DNA from 2 places in the Comamonas sp. lk genome. Region 2 is predicted to be linked to the other one. Evidence: riboswitches for the same ligand, from Rfam matches in the RefSeq annotation. Region 2 holds a riboswitch; the other holds the start of a gene.
The links. A riboswitch is a leader RNA that binds a small molecule or an ion and turns the genes downstream of it on or off. The one in region 2 is predicted to bind S-adenosylhomocysteine.
Positions count from the first base shown of each region.

Region 1: it holds a riboswitch for S-adenosylhomocysteine, as region 2 does, so the genes downstream of both, ahcY (adenosylhomocysteinase) here and metH (methionine synthase) in region 2, are expected to answer to the same signal.

Region 1 covers NZ_UOOB01000001.1:802,283-813,156, reverse strand. The annotation lists gene xdhA (xanthine dehydrogenase small subunit) at 1-196, opposite strand, end outside; gene mdtD (multidrug transporter subunit MdtD) at 561-1,982, opposite strand; gene erpA (iron-sulfur cluster insertion protein ErpA) at 2,098-2,463, opposite strand; gene rpsI (30S ribosomal protein S9) at 2,688-3,080, opposite strand; gene rplM (50S ribosomal protein L13) at 3,092-3,520, opposite strand; gene rlmJ (23S rRNA (adenine(2030)-N(6))-methyltransferase RlmJ) at 3,874-4,740, shown strand; gene EAO39_RS03660 (septal ring lytic transglycosylase RlpA family protein) at 4,830-5,615, opposite strand; gene metF (methylenetetrahydrofolate reductase [NAD(P)H]) at 5,689-6,516, opposite strand; gene EAO39_RS03650 (TlyA family RNA methyltransferase) at 6,585-7,769, opposite strand; gene ahcY (adenosylhomocysteinase) at 7,982-9,412, opposite strand; S-adenosyl-L-homocysteine riboswitch at 9,488-9,596, opposite strand; gene EAO39_RS03640 (response regulator) at 9,905-10,606, opposite strand; gene EAO39_RS03635 (sensor histidine kinase KdpD) at 10,642-10,874, opposite strand, start outside.
Region 2 covers NZ_UOOB01000001.1:355,957-366,830, reverse strand. The annotation lists gene trpB (tryptophan synthase subunit beta) at 1-281, shown strand, start outside; gene EAO39_RS01635 (sensor domain-containing diguanylate cyclase) at 796-2,079, shown strand; gene metH (methionine synthase) at 2,168-4,945, opposite strand; S-adenosyl-L-homocysteine riboswitch at 4,980-5,093, opposite strand; gene gltS (sodium/glutamate symporter) at 5,502-6,737, shown strand; gene EAO39_RS01620 (PACE efflux transporter) at 6,852-7,358, opposite strand; gene EAO39_RS01615 (LysR family transcriptional regulator) at 7,451-8,371, shown strand; gene EAO39_RS01610 (PPK2 family polyphosphate kinase) at 8,467-9,396, shown strand; gene EAO39_RS01605 (fumarylacetoacetate hydrolase family protein) at 9,517-10,440, opposite strand; gene EAO39_RS01600 (Glu/Leu/Phe/Val dehydrogenase) at 10,649-10,874, shown strand, end outside.

The sequences.
Region 1 (10,874 bases), 450 kb from region 2:
CGTCTTCGGCCAGCTCGGCAATCACCACGGTGCAGGCACCGCAATCGCCTTCGTTGCAGCCTTCCTTGGTGCCGGTGCAGTGCGCGTCTTCGCGCAACCATTCCAGCACCGAACGGGTGGGATGCGGGCCTTGGATCTGAACCACCTCGCCTCTATGGAAAAAGCGGATGGGCTGTGGACTGTTGCTGGTGCTCATATTCGTGGGGGCAAGGGCTTTGCCAGGTATTTGCGGGCCTGCACGCAAGCGGCGTGCCACTTGGAACGCGGGCAGTGCAGGCTATGGTGCATAGACTACGGCCTGCGCTGCCACCTTCACATATTGCAGCCCCCATATTGCCTATGTGGGGCGACTTATATCCCTGGCAAAAACTGGTGAGAACCCGCACAAAACACGGCACACCAAGGGTAAACACTGGAGTTCCGCAAAGCTGATCCGTACCCACGTTTTGCTTGACGCCTATTTTTGATAGCAGCTGGCGCTTGGCATATCCGAACTTCCTGCCTGGTCAAGCATGAAGTCCTTCAATCGCAAACGCTAGTCGCTATGAAGTTGATAAGACTCAAGCATCGCCGCCATCGGGCGCGGGCCGCACGGGCTCATCCGTTTCCAGCTGACTGAACACCAGCGTGGCGGCCAGCGTCATCAGCGCCACCGTGGCAAAAGTGGCGCGAATGGCCAGCATGCGGTCGTCCACATCACCGGGCCACATCTCGGCATAGCCCGTCAGCAGCGCGCCGGCGATGGCCACCCCCATGCTCATGGCCAGCATCTGCACCATGGACAGCAGGCTGTTGCCGCTGCTGGCAAACTCGCCCTCCATGTCCTTGAGCGTGACGGAATTCATGGCGGAAAACTGCATGGAGTTGAAGCCGCCAAAGATGAACAGCTGCAGCAGAATCAGCCAGGTCGGCGTACCCACCGTCACCAGACTGAACGAGCCCAGCATCACCGCCAACATCACGGAGTTGACCTGCAGCACCCGTTTGTAACCAAAACGCTGCACGGTGCGCACCGCCACCCGTTTGACCAGCATGCTGCCGGTCACGGTGGCCAGCATCATCATGCCGGCGTTCATGGGCGACATCTTCAGACCGATCTGCAGCAGCAGCGGAATCAGAAACGGCGCAGCACCGCTGCCAAAGCGGGTAAACAGATTGCCCAGCAGGCCCACGCGCAGCGAACGCACGCTGAACAGCGCCGGAGGGAACAAGGGCGTTTCGGTACGCAGGGCGTGCATCCAGTAACTGGCCAGGCTGGCCAGACCAAACACCATGAGCACGACCACCAAGGCCATGCCCAGCCCCATGCCGGACATGCCATCCAACGCAATCGAAATCGCCACCATGCCAAAAGCCAGCAAGGCATAGCCCGCACCGTCAAACTTGCGCACCTGCACCGGCGGGGACTTGGGAAACCAGCGCCAGGTGGCCCACAGGCCGAGCATGCCCACCGGCACGTTGATCCAGAAGATCCAGTGCCAGGAGGCGTACTCCACCATCCAGCCCCCTAGCGTAGGGCCTAGCAAGGGCCCGACCTGACCCGGGATGGCAATGAAACTCATGGCCCGGATGAACTCGCCGCGCGGATAAGTGCGCAGCACGGCCAGCCGCCCCACGGGCAGCATCATGGCTCCGCCCACGCCCTGCACCACCCGGGCCGCGATCAGAAACGGCAGGCTGGGCGAGAGCGCGCACAGCACCGAGCCGATGACAAACAAGGCAATCGCCCAACCGTATATGCGGCGCGTGCCAAAGCGATCCGCCACCCAGCCCGTGGCCGGAATCAGCATGGCCGTGGTCAGCGCATAAGCCACGATGACGGACTGCATCTTCAACGGGCTCTCGCCCAGCGCCTCGGCCATGGACGGCAGGGCTGTGTTGAGAATGGTCGCATCCAGCGACTGCATGAAAAAGCCTATGGCGACCAGCCACAGCAAACGTTCTTTATGCGGCGCACTGCCGGGCGCAGTCATCTCTCCCATCAGCCTTCTCCAGAAAATTCCTATGCATCAGACGCAAAAAAGCCGCTGTCAGGCAGCGGCTTTCAAGTGTGCGTTCACCAGCGCAGCAGCAGCTGGTGCGCCGGCCTCCATGCGCTTAAACCGAGAAGCTGGAACCGCAGCCACAGGTAGTGGTGGCATTCGGGTTCTTGATCACGAACTGGGCACCTTGCAGGTCTTCCTTGTAATCGATCTCGGCGCCCAGCAGGTACTGGTAGCTCATGGCATCGATCAGCAGGGACACACCGTTCTTGGTCATGGTGGTGTCGTCTTCGTTGGTGATTTCATCAAAAGTGAAACCATATTGAAAACCCGAGCAGCCGCCACCCTGCACAAACACGCGCAGTTTCAGATCGGGGTTGCCCTCTTCGGCGATCAGATCGGCCACCTTGGCGGCAGCGCTGTCCGTAAAGACGATGGGGGCGGGCATTTCTGTGGTGGGGGATTCAGCAACGGCGCTCATGGCAACACTCCGTAGTTTTCTTGATTAGTCGAAATGGTACAGCAACAGGCTCGGGAATTCAGACCCTGCCACTTTGTCGACAGGCCCTGTAAGGGCATTTGCAGCCGCCACCAAGAGCGTTGAGACGCCCACAAAAAAGCCGCCGAAAACTTGCGTTCGAGGCGGCTTTTTTGTGGGAAGGCCCAGCTGGCAAGCCAGACAGACCTTCCTGCAGTGGAAGCGAATTAACGCTTCGAGAACTGCTTGGCGCGGCGTGCGGAGCGCAGACCGACCTTCTTACGTTCGACTTCACGAGCATCGCGAGTCACAAAGCCGGCTTGGCTCAGGACGGGCTTCAGAGCTGCGTCATAGTCGATCAGGGCACGGGTGATGCCGTGGCGGGCTGCGCCAGCCTGACCAGATTCACCGCCACCGTGGACGTTGATCTGGATGTCGAAAGTTTCCAGGTTCTCGGTCAGAGCCAGAGGCTGCTTCGCGATCATGATGGAAGTTTCGCGGCCGAAGTACTGTTGAATGTCTTTGCCATTCACAGAGATCTTGCCGGAGCCCTTCTTCAGAAATACACGTGCGACGCTGGACTTGCGACGGCCGGTACCATTGTTCCAATCACCAATCATCTCTAGTCTCCTTAGATTTCCAGAGCCTTGGGCTGCTGAGCGGTATGGGGGTGTTCAGCACCGCCGTACACCTTCAGCTTCTTGATCATGGCGTAGCCCAGAGGACCCTTGGGCAGCATGCCCTTGACGGCCTTTTCCAGAGCACGGCCAGGGAACTTCGTCTGCAGATCGCGGAAGTTGGTGGCAGTGATGCCGCCTGGGTAACCGGAGTGACGGTAGTACACCTTGTCCAGATTCTTGGTACCAGTGACCTTGATCTTGGATGCATTGATGATGACGATGTAGTCACCGGTATCAACGTGAGGTGTGTAAATGGCTTTGTGCTTGCCGCGCAGACGGAGTGCCACTTCGCTGGCGACACGTCCGAGCACCTTATCGGTGGCGTCAATCACAAACCACTCGTGTTGCACCTCAGCGGGCTTTGCGCTGAATGTAGACATGAGTTTTCTCTTTCAAGAGGGTTTGGCGAGTCCTTTTCCGCGGTCGGTGCTTCTTCTCAAAAAGGAAAACCTTTAAAGGAAGCCTCTTAGGCGGTATTTCTAGGGCTATAGCAAGTACAGCCAAAGACTTCGCCGCGGGACTCATAAAATCGCTGCGAAGCCCGCAATTATACAAAAACACCGCAGCACGTGTCGTTTCCGTCCAAAGGCTGTGGCAAATAAGGCCATTTGCCTCTTCACAGCAACGGTTTGACCGCGGTTTTTCGGCCCCCATACAACTTTCAGCCGCCAAGGGCATCGCCCTTCACCACACGCCTTCACGAGCGTCGCGCGGCTGGTTACCATCAGCACCTATGTTCAGTTATCGCCACGCCTTCCATGCCGGCAACCATGCCGATGTGCTCAAGCACACCGTCCTGATTGCCACCGTGCAATACCTCACGCAAAAGGAGGCTGCGCTGACGGTGCTCGACACCCACGCCGGCGCCGGCCTGTACCGCCTGGACGGCGACTACGCCAACAAAAGCGGCGAGGCCGAAGAAGGCGTGCTGCGCATGGCCGCAGCCAATCAGGCCGAGCTGGCCCCTGTGCTGCAGGACTATATGCAGATGGTGCGCTCCTTCAACCAGGGCGAAAAACTGCGCAACTACCCTGGCTCGCCCTTCATCGCCCAGGCGCTGCTGCGCCCGCACGACCGCCTGAAGGCCTTTGAGCTGCACCCTACCGACATGCGCTCCCTGGCGGGCAATCTGGGCCAGCTGGAAAGACACCGACAAGTGACCGTGCTGCCCGAGGACGGATTTGAGGGCGTGAAGAAATTCCTGCCCCCGCCATCGCGCCGCGCACTGCTGCTGTGCGACCCAAGCTATGAAATGAAGAGCGACTACGGCCGGGTGCTGGACATGGTGACGGACAGCATGAAGCGCTTTCCCACCGGCACCTACGCCATCTGGTATCCCATCATTCCGCGCCCCGACGCCCATGATCTGCCCAAGCGCCTCAAAACCATGGCCACCAAGGCCGGCAAGAGCTGGCTGCACGCCACGCTCACGGTCAAGAGCAACAAGACTTCCGAACGTGGCGGTCTGCCCGCCAGCGGCATGTTCCTGATCAACCCGCCCTTCAATCTGAAGGAGCAGCTCAAGCCCGCCATGCCGCAGCTGGTCAAGCTGCTGGGCCAGGACGGCAATGCGGCCTTCACGCTGGAGTCCGGCGGCTAAAACCGAGCGGCCTCTGACCGGAGGTCAAAAACAGAAAAAGGGGCTGCAAGCCCCTTTTTTGATGCTGTCTCAATGGCGCGGCGGCCGGCTTATTTGCGTCGCGTATTGCCCGCCACCACCTTGGACGCTGTGGCCTTGGTCGTGATTTTCTGGCGTGCAACGGCTCGTGGCTTGCTTTTGGCCACACTGCTCGCCTTGGCACTGGCGGTGCTGCTGCGCGGCTTCTTCTTTGCCGATGCATTGAGCTGAGCCGGACACTCGTCCTCATCCGCATCGAGCTGCCACAGCTCCACGGGTTTGATGCCCAGACCCAGCATGCCAAGCTCCTGCGCCGCAGCCTTGCTCAAATCGATAACGCGCCCGGGCGCAAACGGCCCGCGATCGTTGATGCGAACCACCACGCTTTTGCCGGTCACCGCGCTGCGCACGCACACACGGGTACCGAATGGCAGCGTCTTGTGGGCTGCCGTCAATTCGTTGAGATCGAAGCGCTCGCCGCTGGCGGTTTTGCGGCCATGGAACTGCTCGCCATACCAGGAGGCCTGGCCTTGCTGATCGCTCTCGCGCGGAGGGTTCAGCTCATATTTGTTGACGTCTTCCGGCGTTTCGGCCCGGTCCGCATCGGCAGGCTTGTTGGCACGCATGCCCAAGCCTTTGTCGCGGTACTGGCTGCGCGCATAAGCGTCGGGCAGGGACTCGGAGACTCCGGGAGAACCTGTGCGCTTGCCACCCTTGATCGCGGCACGCGCGGAGGTTTGAGTCTGGCCGCTATCGGCACCGGACTCGGGTGTGGGCGCGCAACCGGCCAGAATGGCCGTGGCAGCACCCAAAACCCACCACTGACAACAACGCCATCGCGACAACAGAATGTGCATGGACGGGATCTCCTTGACTAGCTCAAGTGAGTGCCGCCCAAGACTGCACCGCCGGGCGTGTTGCGTTGTGCGCTTACAGCCCCAGTCGGTCGCAGATCTCCAGAGTGGCGACGCTCTGGTTCATCGTATAAAAGTGCAGCCCGGGAGCTCCCTGGCTGCGCAGTTGTTCGCAGAGATGGGTCACCACGTCCAGTCCGAAGGAACGGATGGAGGCAGTGTCATCTCCGAAGGCCTGCAGACGCAGGCGTATCCAGCGCGGGATCTCGGCGCCGCAGGCGTCCGAGAAGCGCATCAGCTGTGTGGAGCTGGTGATAGGCATGATGCCGGGTACGACCGGAACATCGACTCCCATGCCACTCACGGACTCTACAAACCGGAAATATGCGTCGGCATTGTAGAAGTATTGCGTGATGGCGGAATCTGAGCCAGCCCGTACTTTAGCGACAAATGCGTCCAGATCGGCGCGTGGGGACTTTGATTGCGGGTGAAACTCAGGGTAAGCGGCCACTTCTATATGAAACCAGTCACCGAATTCCTGTCGCACGAAAGCCACAAGATCGCTGGCGTAGTGGAACTCGCCACCCAGGCCATAACCGCTGGGCAGATCGCCGCGCAAGGCCACGATGCGCTTGACGCCCATGGCCTTGAGAGCGCTCAACTCATTGCGCACCGACTCATGCGTGGCTCCGATACAGGAAAAGTGCGAAGCCGCGCTCACGCCCTCGTTCTGGATATCCCCCACCATGGTGAAAGTGCCGGACTGGGTAGAGCCGCCGGCACCGTAGGTGACGGAGCAAAACTGCGGCTTGCGCGCATACAGCGCCTGGCGCACGCCCACATGCTTGGCCGCGCCCTCGGGCGTCTTGGTGGGGAAAAACTCGAAGCTGATCGGAAAACTCATGGCGGTCTTGGTCTCTGAATCAAATCACGGGGTCAAATCACGAGTGCAATGCGCTGGGCTAAGAACGTTCAGCGTTCGTTGCGCTTTTTTTGCTTGGGGCGTGCAGGTCCGGGCTGGCCGAAGCTGTCGGCTTCAGGGTCTAGATTGATCACACGCTCATTGCGCTGCTCGCGCAGCGTGGTACGCGATACGCGCTTGACCGCCGGCTTGGCGGGCGCCGCATCGGCAGGCACTTCAGGCAACGCTTGCACCTGGGCACCTTGCTGGGCATGGACAAAGAACTCATGGTTGCCGTCTCCGCCTTCGATGGGCGAATCCAGCCACTTGAGCACCTTCAGGCCCAGGCCGTCCAGGCATTCGCGAATGCGCTGCTCGACTTCGGCGAACAGGGCCGCATCGCGCACAATGCCGCCCTTGCCCACCTGGCCTGGCTGCAGCTCGAACTGGGGCTTGACCAGCATCAGCAGATGGCCGTTGGGCTTGAGCAGACGTACGACGGCTGGCAGCACCAGGGTCAGCGAGATGAAGGAGACATCGCCGGTCACGAAATCGAATTCTGGCGTCACGTTCACATCGGCAAACTCGGCCTTGCGGCGGCGCTCGGTAGCAATCGTGCCTTCTTCGCGGGCCTTGGTCTTGCTGGCGCGTTCGAGCTTGAACTTTTCAATGTCCTGCTCTTTGGCGTCTTCGCTGTCGTCGTACTCTTCGTCGATCAGACCGCCGTTGCGCATCCAGGCATAGGGCGCCACGGGCTGGGTGTCGTTGTCGTCGGCGTCTTCTTCCCAACGCTCGGACAGCACTTCCTCGCAGGCATCGATCAGGCTCTCGGCCGTCATGGCGCGGGCGTTCAGCCCTTCCACGCAGATCACGCGCTCGTCGGCGCGCAGGCGATCATGCAACTGGCCGTGCCCCACATCCACGCCTATGACCTGGCTTGCGCCTTGCTGCAGCAGGCAGTCGGTAAAACCGCCCGTGCTCTGGCCCACATCCAGGCAGCGCAGACCGGCCACCTTCAGGCCCGTGGCCAGCAAAGCGCCTTCCAGCTTCAGGCCGCCGCGCGAGATGTATTTGGCCTCGGCCGCGTCCAGCAGCTGCAACTCGGCACCCGCAGGAATCTCGTCACCGTTCTTGGCAACCTTCTTCCACGGCGCCAGAGGCGTCAAGCGCCACTCCACACCCGAAGCAATCAGGCGCTGGGCCTGGGAGCGTGTGGAGGCATGACCGGCTTCCACCAAAAAAACATCTGCGCGCATAGCGTCGCTTCCTTTGAAACATCCAGCGCCGGGCACTGCGCAACAACACGCAGCGGGGCTTTGAGTACTGTATTTTTTGCAGCGGCTAACGCTTGACTGCATTGACTATCGGCATTGAATTCATCTGAAATTTAGAAAAATCCAGCGCTGACAGCTATCAAATAAATGAGCCTGCACCGGCCTTCAACAGCCGGTGCAGCAGCTACCGCAAATTAATAGCGGTAGGTTTCAGGCTTGTAAGGGCCTTCCTTCTTCACACCGATGTAGGCAGCTTGGGCATCGGTCAGTTCGGTCAGCATGGCGCCGACCTTCTTCAGGTGCAGACGGGCCACCTTTTCGTCCAGCAGCTTGGGCAGCACATAGACCTTACCTACTTCGTAGGCATCAGGGCGTGTGAACAGCTCGATCTGGGCGATGGTCTGGTTGGCAAACGAAGCGCTCATCACAAAGCTGGGGTGGCCGGTGGCGCAACCCAGGTTCACCAGACGGCCCTTGGCCAGCAGGGTGATCTTCTTGCCGTCGGGGAACTTGATCTGATCCACCTGGGGCTTGACTTCTTCCCACTCGTACTTCTCGATCGAAGCCACGTCGATTTCATTGTCGAAGTGACCGATGTTGCAGACGATGGCCTGGTCCTTCATGGCCACCATGTGCTCGTGGCGAATGATGTCCTTGTTGCCGGTGGTGGTCACGAAGATGTCGCACTTGTCGGCGGCATATTCCATGGTCACGACCTTGTAGCCTTCCATGGCGGCTTGCAGGGCGTTGATGGGATCGACTTCTGTCACCCACACCTGGGCGCTCAAGGCGCGCAGAGCCTGGGCGCAGCCCTTGCCCACGTCGCCGTAACCGGCCACGCAAGCGACCTTGCCGGCGATCATCACGTCGGTGGCGCGCTTGATGCCATCCACCAGCGATTCGCGGCAGCCGTACAGGTTGTCGAACTTGGACTTGGTCACCGAGTCGTTCACGTTGATGGCGCGGAACAGCAGGCTGCCGTTGGCCGACATATCGTTGAGGCGGTGCACGCCGGTGGTGGTCTCTTCGGTCACGCCCAGGATCTGGGCCGACTTGCGGGTGTACCAGGTGGCATCAACAGCCAGCTTGGCCTTGATGGCGGCAAAGACGATTTTTTCTTCTTCGCTGCCGGGGTTGGCCAGCACGGACAGATCCTTCTCGGCCTTCTGACCCAGGTGCAACAGCATGGTGGCATCGCCGCCGTCGTCCAGAATCATGTTGGGGCCTTCGTTTTCGGTGCCGGCGGCGCCGAATTCAAAGATGCTGTGGGTGTAGTTCCAGTAGTCTTCCAGCGACTCGCCCTTGATGGCGTACACGGGAGTGCCGGTGGCAGCGATGGCGGCGGCAGCGTGGTCCTGGGTGGAGAAAATGTTGCACGAAGCCCAGCGCACGTCGGCACCCAGGTCCTTCAGGGTCTCGATCAGCACGGCCGTTTGAATGGTCATGTGCAGCGAGCCGGTGATGCGCGCGCCCTTCAGAGGCTGGGCAGCAGCGAATTCTTCGCGGATGGCCATCAGGCCGGGCATTTCGGTTTCCGCGATGCGGATTTCCTTGCGACCCCAGTCGGCCAGGGTGATGTCGGTGATGGCCGAATCGGCAGGGTTGAAGCGAACAGCAGCGTTCATGGTTTTCTCCAAAAAATGAATGAAAAACCACGTTCAGCGGAAGAAGAGGGATAAGCCATCTCACCGCACAGAAAGCGTGGGTGAGCGTCGTTGCGGAATCGATAAATCGAAGGATCCGAGCCTCACGCCCCGCTGGTGCCTAGCTCTTGGCCGGCTGGGGAACGCTGCAACGCTCCTCGGATGGACGGCAATTATAAGGGTATAGGCACAGAGAGTGTGTTGACGATCTCTACGCAGCCGCGTTGAGGCGCAATCGGGATGAGTTCGAAGCGATGTGGAGCCACTTGCACCGGGGTGCAAGCCAGCCGCAGCGCGAAGAAATCGCCCGATTGCGCCTCAACCCTTGGGGCCCGTGCCTTTGCGGGCGCCCGGCCAGGGGCGGTCTGCGGTGTTGCGGTCGCTTGCAAGGCAACAGCCTTGCTGCGCACCCGCGCCTAGCATCTCATCCCGCAAAGACACTGGCGCGGCGCCGAGGAGACCGTCAACACACTCTCATAACCCCACAATCCGGTAGCCCACTTGCAGTTCGGTCAACAGATGGCGGGGCTGGGCCGCGTCCACTTCCAGCTTCTGGCGCAGATTGGCCATGTGAACGCGCAGATAGTGGGGCCTGTCCAGGTATTCAGGCCCCCAGACCTGCAGCAGCAATTGCCTATGGGTCAGCACCCGGCCGTGCCCGGCGATCAAGGCCGCCAGCAGGCGAAATTCAATCGGCGTCAGGTGAATGAAGGCATCGCCGCGCCGCACTTCATGACTTGCCAGATCCACCGTCACATCGCCAAAACGGGCCAGGCTGCCGCTCCTGTCGCCGGCCGTGGATTGCTGGCGGCGACGCAGCATCACGCGCAGACGAGCCAGCAGCTCGGGAATGCCAAAGGGCTTGCTCAGATAGTCGTCGGCCCCGGCATCAAGGGCCGCCACTTTTTCTTCCTCACGCTCGCGCGCCGAAAGCACCAGGATAGGTAGCTGGCTCCAGCCGCGCAGCTCGCTGATCACGCTTTTGCCATCGGCATCGGGCAGTCCCAGATCCAGCACCACGGCATCGGGCTGGCGGCTGGCAGCTTCGATCAGGCCGCGCTTGGCGGTGTCGGCCTCGAACACCTGCCAGCCTTCGTCTTCCAATGCCAGGCGCACAAAGCGGCGGATGCTGGCATCGTCTTCAATCAGCAAAATGCGGGGGGCTGCGTGGTTCATGTCTCAAAGCTCAATCTGGCAAAGCATTGTCGGCGCTATTCATCAATGGCCGGCTGATCCGGCACGGGCATGCGGATGGTGAACACGGTTCCCGGCCCCGGCTCCAGCGTTTCGGCCTGCAGGCTGCCGCCATGCACTTTCACAATGCGCTGCGCCAGCGTCAGCCCCAGCCCCATGCCGGAGACGGCAGATTCGGTTTCGCCGCGTGTAAACGGCTCGAACAGCTGCACCGGCTCCACATGGGCGGGCAAGCCGGGGCCGGCATCCT
Region 2 (10,874 bases):
TTGCCTCGGGCCTGGACTACCCCGGCGTGGGCCCGCAGCACAGCTATCTGAAGGATCTGGGCCGGGTGGACTACCAATCGGTGGACGACAAGGCCTGCCTTGACGCCTTCATGACGCTGTCGCGCGTGGAAGGCATCATCCCCGCACTGGAGAGCGCCCATGCCGTGGCCTGGGCCATACGTGAGGCACCCAAGCTGGGCCGCGACCAGCACATTCTGGTCAACCTCTCGGGTCGCGGCGACAAGGACGCGGATTACGTGGCCAAGAAGCTGGGGCTGTAATCACAATCTTCAAAGTCTGCGCAATGCGCCGAGAGACTCGCTCAATGAAAAGCGGTAGCTCGGCGCTCTTGTCACCTCCACGCCGCCCGGCAGCCACCTGACCCGGGCGATGAGCAAGCCCCTGCGGGGCCATCCATGCTCTGACACCGCAGATTCGCGCCAGCCGTATGACACGCTGGCGCTGCTCTTGCGTGGTCATGGGTGCGGGAATCCTTACAGACTAACGAGGCCGATGCGCAACAGTCCATGCGCTGCACGCTCGCGCCGCCATCCTTCCTCCACGCCCCCAAACCGGGCCAGGCTCAGACACTTGCCCCAGCATCCACCGATCTGAGCCGGCGAAACCTGGCTTCAAGCGGATTTTTGCAACAGCGTCATGACAAAACATGAGCGCTTGATTTTCGGTATCAGACGTGGACTGTCCATATAATTTTGCACTTTAATCGTCGGGGTGGGAAAAGGTGGCTATCGTTGGCATGTGCGATGCTTCCGATTCGATATTTAAGGATTTGCTATGGATAGACTGGGTGAAGAATTACAAGATTTCATGAATGGAATCGCAGCCAGCGTGGCTTTGATTCGCGTGAATGAAGAGGGTTTGGCCGTCAGCTCTTGCAACGAAATATTCTTCGACATGATGGGGGCTAAAAGAAACTCCATTCACCGCTATCCATTTTCGCTAGAAACAATCGTTCCCAATTATGCAAGACGAGAACTGCGTTTAGCAGTTATCAATTGCCTGGCAGATGGTGTTTCTCATGAATTGGAGCAAGCCTATGATTTGAAAGATGGAACGCACTGGTGGCGTCTGTCTTTGAAACCTTTCAAGAAATCAGCCAACTCCGAAACGGCCGAAGGGGTTTTTCTCACCGGAATTGAAATCACCAAGAAAATGCTGTTGATGCATGATCTTGAAGTCAGCACATCACGTTTCCGTTCGGTTGTGGATGCCGCATACGACGCCATCATCACCATCGATCAGCAGCATCACATCACCTTGTTCAATCGGGCTGCGGAAGGCTTGTTCGGCTACGACCAGGAAGAAATGCTGGACCAGCCGCTGGAAGTATTGCTTCCTCCTGCGGCCCGCGAAGGTCACCGGGGATATGTGCATCAGTTTGCGCGTTCTCCGGTGCGTTCCAGACAAATGGACGAGCGAAACCGGATTTACGGACTTCATAAGGACGGAAGCCGTATCCCGGTAGAAATTGCCATCTCTAAGATTACCGTGAATGGACTGGTGGAATTCACCGCGATTATCAGAGACATCACGGACAAGGTCCATTTGGTCGATCTTCTGCACCGTCAGGCGGCGGTCGATGATTTAACCGGACTGCCTAATCGCCGCGAATTCAATGATGTGGCCAGGAGCTTGTTTGAAACAGAAAATCCGCTCTCCATACTGATGATGGATCTGGATAATTTCAAACTGGTCAATGACACTTATGGTCATGAGGGCGGAGACGATGTGCTGAAAGCCTTTGCATCCATCGCCCGCGAGACGATAGGAAAAGAGCATATTGTTGCCAGGCTCGGTGGCGAAGAATTTGTGGCCTGCCTGATTAATACCGATAAAGAAGAGGCGCTGGAAATAGCTGAAAATTTGAGAAAGAAAATCTCTGACAGAGATTTTTCCTATTCTTGGCCAGAAGACAGAGCCATCCCCTTTACCTTGAGCATAGGCGTGGCCGTGAAAGGCGCCAAAGACAGAGAGATGTCAAATTTGCTCAGAAGAGCCGATGAAGGGCTGTATTTGGCCAAAGAGAACGGCCGCAACCGAGTCGAGGCGATTGGCTGATCTGGCCCGAGCTCAGACGGCTGCCATTGCATAAAGCCGTCTGAGATCAGAGCAAATCAGGCTTGCAGCCTCATGACTGCAAGAAAAATCAAGCCAGATTCGGGGCTAGATACCTGCGCAGCTCCTCGATATCCATACCTCGACGCGCAGCCATATCGGCCAACTGGTCTTCGCCGATTTCGCCCACGTTGAAGTATGTGGCTTCGGGGTAGCCGATGTAAAAGCCGCTGACGCTGGAGGCGGGGTTCATGGCCAGGCTTTCGGTCAGCGTCATGCCGACTTCCTCGGCCTGCAGCGTCTTGAACAGGTCCCACTTGGCCGTATGGTCGGGGCAGGCCGGATAGCCTGGCGCAGGACGAATGCCTTTGTATTCTTCCTTGATCAGCGCTTCGTTGCTCAGTGTTTCATCCTCGGCATAGCCCCACAAATCCTTGCGCACGCGCTGATGCAGGCATTCGGCAAAAGCTTCGGCCAGACGGTCGGCCAAGGCCTTGAACATGATGCCGCTGTAGTCGTCCAGCGCGGCTTCAAATTCCTTGTCCTTTTTCTCGGCACCGATACCGGCCGTGACGGCGAACAGACCCGCATAGTCGGCAATGCCCGATTCCTTGGTGGCCACAAAATCAGACAGGCAGCGGCTGGGGCGCATCACGGGCCGGCCATCCGGGCCGTCAATCGCCTGCTTTTCGGTTTGCTGGCGCATGCCATACCAGGTCATCAGCACCTGGCTGCGCGACTCGTCGGTGTAGAACTCGATGTCGTCGCCCACGCGGTTGGCGGGGAACAGGCCCATCACGCCATTGGCTTGCAGCCAGCGGCCTTCGATGATTTTCTTGAGCATGGCCTGGGCATCGGCCTGCACCTTGCGCGCTTCCACGCCCACGATTTCGTCGTCGAGGATGGCGGGATAGGCACCTGCCAGGTCCCAGGTCTGGAAGAACGGACCCCAGTCGATGAACTGGGCAATCTCGGCCAAGTCAAAGTTCTTGAACACGCGGCGGCCCTGGGCACGCGGTGCCACGGGCCGGTGGGCGGCAAAGTCCACGGGCGTGGCATTGGCGCGGGCCTTTTCCAAAGGCCACAGCGGCGTCTTCTTCTTGTTGGCGTGCTGGGTGCGCACCTTGTCGTAGTCGGCCTGCACTTCCTGCAGATAGGCCTCCTTGTTCTCGCCCAGCAGGCTTTGCGCCACGCTCACGCTGCGCGAGGCATCGGGCACATACAGCACCGGGCCTTCGTACTTGGGCGCAATCTTCACGGCGGTGTGCACGCGCGAGCAGGTGGCGCCGCCGATCAGCAGCGGAATCTTCTTGATGCGGAAATAGTCGTCCTTGTGCATCTCGCCTGCCACGTACTGCATCTCTTCCAGGCTGGGCGTGATCAGGCCCGACAGGCCGATGATGTCCGCGCCTTCGGCCTTGGCTCGCGCCAGGATTTCGTGGCAGGGCACCATCACGCCCATGTTGATGACTTCGAAGTTGTTGCACTGCAAGACCACGGTGACGATGTTCTTGCCGATATCGTGCACATCGCCCTTGACGGTGGCGATCACGATCTTGCCGCGGCTGCTCACGTCCATGCCGGCAGCTTCCTGCTGGCGTTTTTCTTCCTCGATATAGGGCACGAGGTGGGCCACGGCCTGCTTCATCACGCGGGCCGATTTCACCACCTGGGGCAGGAACATCTTGCCGGCGCCAAACAGGTCGCCGACCACGTTCATGCCGTCCATCAACGGGCCTTCGATCACATGCAGCGGACGGCCGCCACCCTGGATCACGATGGCCTGATAAGCCTCTTCCGTGTCTTCGGTGATGAAGTCGGTGATGCCGTGCACCAGAGCGTGCGACAGGCGCTCACCCACGGTTCTGGGGTGCTCGGGCGTGCCGCGCCATTCCAGCTTCTTGCTTTCGTCCTTGGCGCCGCTCTTGGCGCTGTCGGCCACTTCCACCAGACGCTCGCCGGCGTCGGGGCGGCGATTGAGCACCACGTCTTCCACGCGCTCGCGCAGCACCGGCTCCAGGTCGTCATACACGCCCACCATGCCGGCGTTGACGATGCCCATGTCCATGCCGGCCTTGATGGCGTGGTACAGGAACACGGTGTGGATCGCTTCGCGCACCGGGTCGTTGCCGCGGAAGGAGAAGCTCACATTGGACACGCCGCCGGACACCTTGGCACCCGGCAGGTTCTGCTTGATCCAGCGCGTGGCTTCGATGAAGTCCACGCCGTAGTTGTTGTGCTCTTCGATGCCGGTGGCCACGGCAAAGATATTGGGGTCGAAGATGATGTCCTCGGGGGCAAAACCCACTTCGTCCACCAGGATGCGGTAAGCACGCTCGCAGATCTCGATCTTGCGCTCGAAGGTGTCGGCCTGGCCTTTCTCGTCAAAGGCCATCACCACGGCGGCAGCGCCATAGCGCTTGACGAGTTTGGCGTGCTTCTTGAACTCGTCAACGCCCTCTTTCATCGAGATGGAATTGACGATGCCCTTGCCCTGGATGCAGCGCAGACCGGCTTCGATCACCTCCCACTTGGAGCTGTCCACCATGATGGGCACGCGGGCGATATCGGGCTCGGAGGCGATCAGGTTCAGAAAGCGCACCATGGCGGCCTTGCTGTCCAGCATGGCCTCGTCCATGTTCACGTCGATCACCTGAGCGCCGTTTTCCACCTGCTGGCGGGCCACGGCCAGCGCTTCTTCGTACTGCTCGTTGAGAATCAGGCGCGCAAAGGCTTTGGAGCCGGTGACGTTGGTGCGCTCGCCCACGTTGACGAACAGCGTGTCTTCGCCGATGAACACGGGCTCCAGGCCCGACAGGCGCATGGGGGGCACGGAAGAAATAGCAGTGGCGGGGATTGCAGCAGACATCATGCTCACCTGTGTGAAAACCAGAATCAGAAATAACAGGTGAGCGCCGTTGTTGCGAGGCAGTTGGGTAACAAGACCAGAACTGCTGACCCCAAGCCTGACGCACTGGTTGGACATCAACCAGCTAGCTGCAGCGCTCCTTGGGGCGAAGCCCTGCATTTTATGTCCATGCAGCCGATCTGCACCATGGGCGCTGGTGAATGCGCCTTAAACCCCCATGCGTCCATCGCACGACCTGGGCCTGGAGCCGCGCCGCATCTTCTTGCGCAAACGCCAAACTTTGCCCAGGGAATATCGTCAACGACGAACGCTGCCATCTGGTTTCAAGCATATTCGCCCGCTAGACCACACCGATGCCAGATGAATGCCGGTTGCACCCGCCATGGACGGCTGTCATGCTGGCGCCATCAAAGCGCAGGTCCTGTTTCGAGGCACTGGCCAAACCAGCCCGAACACTTTTTTGCGAGTCCGATGCACGGTTCAAGCCGTAGCCCCGGACTTCCCCCAAAAAATCACCGCCTGCCGTTGAGGGACAGGCAACGATTGGAGAACCTACATGCACGTCGGCTTTGGCGCGTACTACACCCTTATTTTTGCCGTGCTGGTGCTGCTGCTGGGCAAGCTGATGACGCGGCACATCCGCTTTCTGCGCGACTTCAACATCCCCGAGCCCGTCTCCGGCGGACTGGTGGCAGCGGCAACGATTTTCCTGCTCCATGAAACCACGGGCCTGACCCTGGGTTTTGAGTCCAGCCTGCAAGACGCCTTCATGCTGGTGTTTTTCTCCTCCATTGGCCTGAGCGCCAACCTCTCCAAACTGCGCGAAGGCGGCACGGCACTGCTGGTCTTTCTGGGGCTGATCGCCGGTTTCATCTTTTTGCAGAACGTGGTGGGCGTGGGCATGGCCACCTTGCTGGGACAAGATCCGCTGATGGGCCTGGTCGCGGGCTCCATCACCCTCGTCGGAGGCCATGGAACAGCCGGCGCCTACGGCGCAATGCTGGAGAACGAATACGGCCTCACCGGTGCCACGGCACTGGGCATTGCCTGCGCCACCTTTGGCCTGGTCATAGGCGGCCTGCTCGGCGGCCCGCTGGCCAAGCGGCTGATCACCAGCCGCCAACTGGCCCAGCCCCGCACCGAGGCCCAGCAGCTGAGCACCGAAGAACCCGCAGTGAGCGAGAGCAGCGATGTGGCCAATTTCGAATCCTCCAGCAAGGCTCCTCGCCTGATCACGGCCGACGCCGCCGTGGAAACCCTGGCGCTGTTTGCCGGCTGCCTGGCGTTTGCCGAACTCATGACCTCGCTGACCCAGGGCGTTATCAAGCTGCCCACCTTTGTCTGGGCCCTGGGCGGCGGCGTGATCATTCGCAATGCGCTGGACTATGTGTTCGGCATCAAGGTCTTTGACCGGGCCATCGACGTCTTCGGCAGCGCGGCCCTGTCGATTTATCTGGCCATTGCCCTGCTGTCGCTCAGACTGTGGGAGCTGACGGATCTCGCCGCACCGCTGATGGTCATTTTGCTGGTGCAGACCTTGTTTTTGGCCGCATACGCCACCTTGGTGACTTTCCGCGTCATGGGCAAAGACTACGACGCCGCCGTACTGGCCGCCGGCCACTGCGGCTTTGGCATGGGTGCCACGCCCACGGCCGTGGCCAATATGCAGGCCTTGACCAACCAGTATGGCCCCTCGCACAAGGCCTTTCTGATCGTGCCACTGGTGGGCGCCTTCTTCATCGACATCATCAACGCCTTTTTGCTGCAGGGCTTCATCAGCTGGTTGCGCTGATTCCTGTCACTGCTCCCCAACGAAAAAAGCGTGCACCTTGACAGGGTGCACGCTTTTTTTGATAGCTGCCTGCGCTTGACCATCAAGCGCTGCAGCTGGATTTTTTTACTTGACTCAGGCCGACAGATTCTGGGCCGAGGCAGGCAGGCCGAACAGGCGGTCAAACGCCCAGTTGAAGGCAAAGGTGTAGACCATGAAGAACACCAGCAGGCCGGCTTCCATCACCGTCGCCTGCCACAGCGAGACGTCGAACCACCAGGCCATGAGCGGGATGAGGGCCAGCGCCAAGCCGCCCTCAAAGCCAATCGCATGCACCACGCGGCGCAGCACGGAGCGGCCCTTGACGGCCTGGCGTGCTTCCCATTTTTCAAACAGGTGGTTGAAGCTCAGGTTCCAACAGATCGCAATCACCGATGCGGCGACGGCCATGACGCTGGAGTCGCCGGCCTTCTGGCCGATGGCCATGAAGATCAGGCTGGAGACGGCGATGGCGATCGCCTCGTACAAAGAGACATAGATGATGCGACGCTTGGGGCCTTGCAGACCAGTGGCCTTGGTGGGCGCGGCGCCATTGGCAGAAGCATGAACAGTGTGAGCGGCAGAAGAAGAAGCGGATGCCATCGCGGAGGCTTGTTGAGACATGGACCGCAGTGTATGTTCTGAAAACTGAAGATAAAAGTCATCTCCTTTCAATTTTCCTGATAGATAACGCCATGCCATTCGCTGCCGACCAGGTTCCGCTGTTTCTTGCCGTGCTCGATGAAGGTTCGTTTTCCGCTGCCGCCCGCAAGCTGGGGCGCGTGCCCTCGGCCGTGAGCATGGCCGTGGCCCAGCTCGAAGCCGAACTGGATTTGCAGCTGTTCGACCGCAGCGGGCGCGAACCCCGGCCCACGGCTGCCGCCCGGGCGCTGGAGCCGCAGGCCCGTCTGCTGGCCGAGCAGCTGCAGCAGCTCAACTGGCAGGCCAGCGCCTTGCATCAGGGGCTGGAAGAAAGATTGACGCTGGCGATTGCGCCCGAGCTGCTCTCCACCCCCTGGACCGAGACGCTGGCCGCCCTGGTGCAGGAGTTTCCCGCCCTGCCGATTGAAGTGCTGACCGCACCGCAGACCGATGCCCTGCAGCTTTTGCACGCAGGCCGCGCCCATCTGGCCCTGGTGTTTGAACGCCCGGCCATTGACGGGCGCGAAGGCTTTCAGGAAATGGGGCGCGAGACGCTGCTGGCCGTGATGTCCCCCCAGTTCGCCCCCTGGCAGCAGGCGCTGGCCGAGCATGGTAAGCGCGCCCGGCTCAGCGTGGAACAGTTGGCCGCGACCCGCCAGGTGCTGGTGGCCAGCCGCGATCCGCAACAGACCGACCCGCGCTTTGTTTTTGCCCGCCAGCTGTGGCGCACCGACAGCCATCAGGCCGCACTGTCGCTGATTGGCGCGGGCATGGCCTGGGGCTGGCTGCCCAAGGGCCTGGTCGAGCCGCGCATTGCCGCCGGTCAGCTGCTGGAAATTCCCGTGCAAAACCTGAGCAATGGCACCACACTGTTCGTGGACTGGGTCTGGTCCAAGGAAAGCCCGCAAGGCCTGGCCGCCCGCCGCTTTGTGCAGCTGCTGCGCGAGCAGGGAGTGCCGCAGCGGCCGAATTAGGCATTAAATCAGCCTGAAGCCATTACCAACCAATCACATACAGCTAGATTATTCATAGCAACCGCTTTCATCCACCTTGTTCATGGAGCTGCGTTATGTCCACCCCCAGCCAGCCGGTACAGCCCTCGCCCTCTGCCGAGAATGTCTATCCTTTCGAGAGCAAGCACAAAGCCCTGCGCAAGCTCTGGCAGCAATGGCAGCCCGGCGTGCCGCGCGACAGCCGCAAGCAGGATGCCGATGCGCCGCCCGCCGTGGAGCTGGCCGGCTTCGAGCCCGGAGCCAAGCCGTTTTCGGCCGGCCAGGGCAAGCAGCATGACAAGGACAGCGTCAGCACGCTGGCCCGGGAACTCGATGGTCTGCAGAACATCTTCTATGCCGACCGGCGCTTCAAGCTGCTGGTCATACTGCAAGGCATGGATGCGGCCGGCAAGGACGGCACGCTGCGCGGCGTGTTCGGCCAGATGACGCCGCTGGGCGTGCACACCGTGGGCTGGAAAGCGCCCACCGATGCCGAAAAAGCCCATGACTATCTGTGGCGCATCCACCAGCAGGTGCCGGGCGCGGGCGAGATCGTGGTGTTCAACCGCAGCCAGTACGAAGACGTGCTGGTGCCCGTGGTCAACCGCTGGATCACGCCCGAGCAGCAGGCCCAGCGCTATGCCCAGATCAACGACTTCGAGCGCATGCTCAGCGAAAACGGCACCCTGGTCGTCAAGTTCATGCTGCACATCAGCAAGGACGAGCAGCGCCAGCGCCTGCAAGAGCGGCTGGACGACCCCTGCAAACACTGGAAGTTTGACGAAAGCGACCTCAAGGCGCGCGCCCAGTGGGACGAGTATCAGCAGGCCTATGAAAAACTGCTGGCCGCCACCCACACACCCTGGGCTCCCTGGACCATTGTTCCCGCCGACTCCAAAACCCACCGCAATCTGATGATTGCCACCTTGTTGCGCGAGGTGCTGGGCAATCTGGAACTCCAATACCCTGCGGGCTCGCCGGCGCTGGAGAAAATCCAGGTGAAGTGAAGCGGCTTGCTATTATTTCAAAAGCTGCTGGCGCTCAGCTTGATTTGAATGCAGCGTGTTTTCGCATCAAGATCCAACAATCATTGGCGCAAGCGGCTTCTGTTTTATGAGCAAACCGGCTTAGAACTGCCAGCCCAGCTGGCCCAGGCCCTCGAAAGCAACGGTCAGGCGGTCCCCCGCGTCAAGCTTCAGACAGCCGCACCAGCTGCCCGTGGTCACCACCGTGCCTGCGGGCACGCTGCCGTAGCGGCGCGCCACATGCTGCATCCAGTCCAGCAGCAACCAGGCCGGATCACCCAGGCTATGCGTGCCGGTAAAACGCTGGGGCGCCTCACCGTTCACGGCCACGGTGCAGACCTGCTGCGCCCAATCCCGGCCCGCCAGCAATGTGGCGGGCAGCCATTCGCCCAGCGCCAGACCGCCATGGCATTGGCCGTCGGCCAGCAAGGCCAGGGCCGGCGCCTGCAAGCCGTCGCGCCAGCGCACATCCACCCATTCAATGGCCACGGCCACACCGTCCACCAGGGCCAGAGCGCTCTCGGGAGTCAGGGCGGCAGCTTGCTGTGCAGAAATGTCCTGGCCTATGCGTAAGGCGATTTCCGCCTCTGCACCACGCAGATTGAATACGGTTTGCGGGGCGGCAGCCCAGGCCAGGCCTTGCTGCACGCCGGACTCGGGCAGGGGCACATGCAGCAAGGCCGTCTGGCGGTTGGCAGCGCCGGACTTCCAGTAGCGCGGGGCCCGGTCTGCGGGCCACCAGCCCCAGACGCCGGCCAGCGCGGACTGCACAGCGCGTGCATCTTCCTCGCTACGCATCAGTGCTGCCACATCCGCGCCCAGGCTCATCTTCTCGCCCAGCTTGCGTGACCACCACAGCGCATCGGCCGTGGCATAGGCATCTTCATGCAGGGCCGGAGCCAGCTGCGCCCAATCGGGCAGCACATCCTGCACGTCCCGCAACTCGGGGGCCAAACCCATGGGCGGGGTGTTGGCAAAAGGGGCGGGGCCGCACCAGCCGTCTTGGCAATCGTTGTTTTCAGACATGGAAGCAATGATGGCAAATTCCGCGCCCGGTTGCGCATTCCCCCGCCAACACTGGGCAGCATCGACGGTTTTTCAGGGTTATGCATTAAATGCATAAGACCCCAAGCAACAAGCCTTGGACAAGCCACACAGCCCCGCGCACACTGTAGATCCCGGACAGCGAGGCCTCACAACGGCCCGTTCCACCTCAGTCAACCAGGCCCAAATCATGCAAGCCACAGACTCTTCCGCACACGCTCTGCCTTCTTATCTGAATTCCGAGCACCTCGGCCCCTGGGGCAACTATCTGCAGCAAGTAGATCGCGTCACGCCTTATCTGGGCTCGCTCGCCCGCTGGGTCGAGACCCTCAAGCGCCCCAAGCGCATTCTGATCGTCGACGTGCCCATCGAGATGGACAACGGCACCATCGCCCACTTCGAGGGCTACCGCGTTC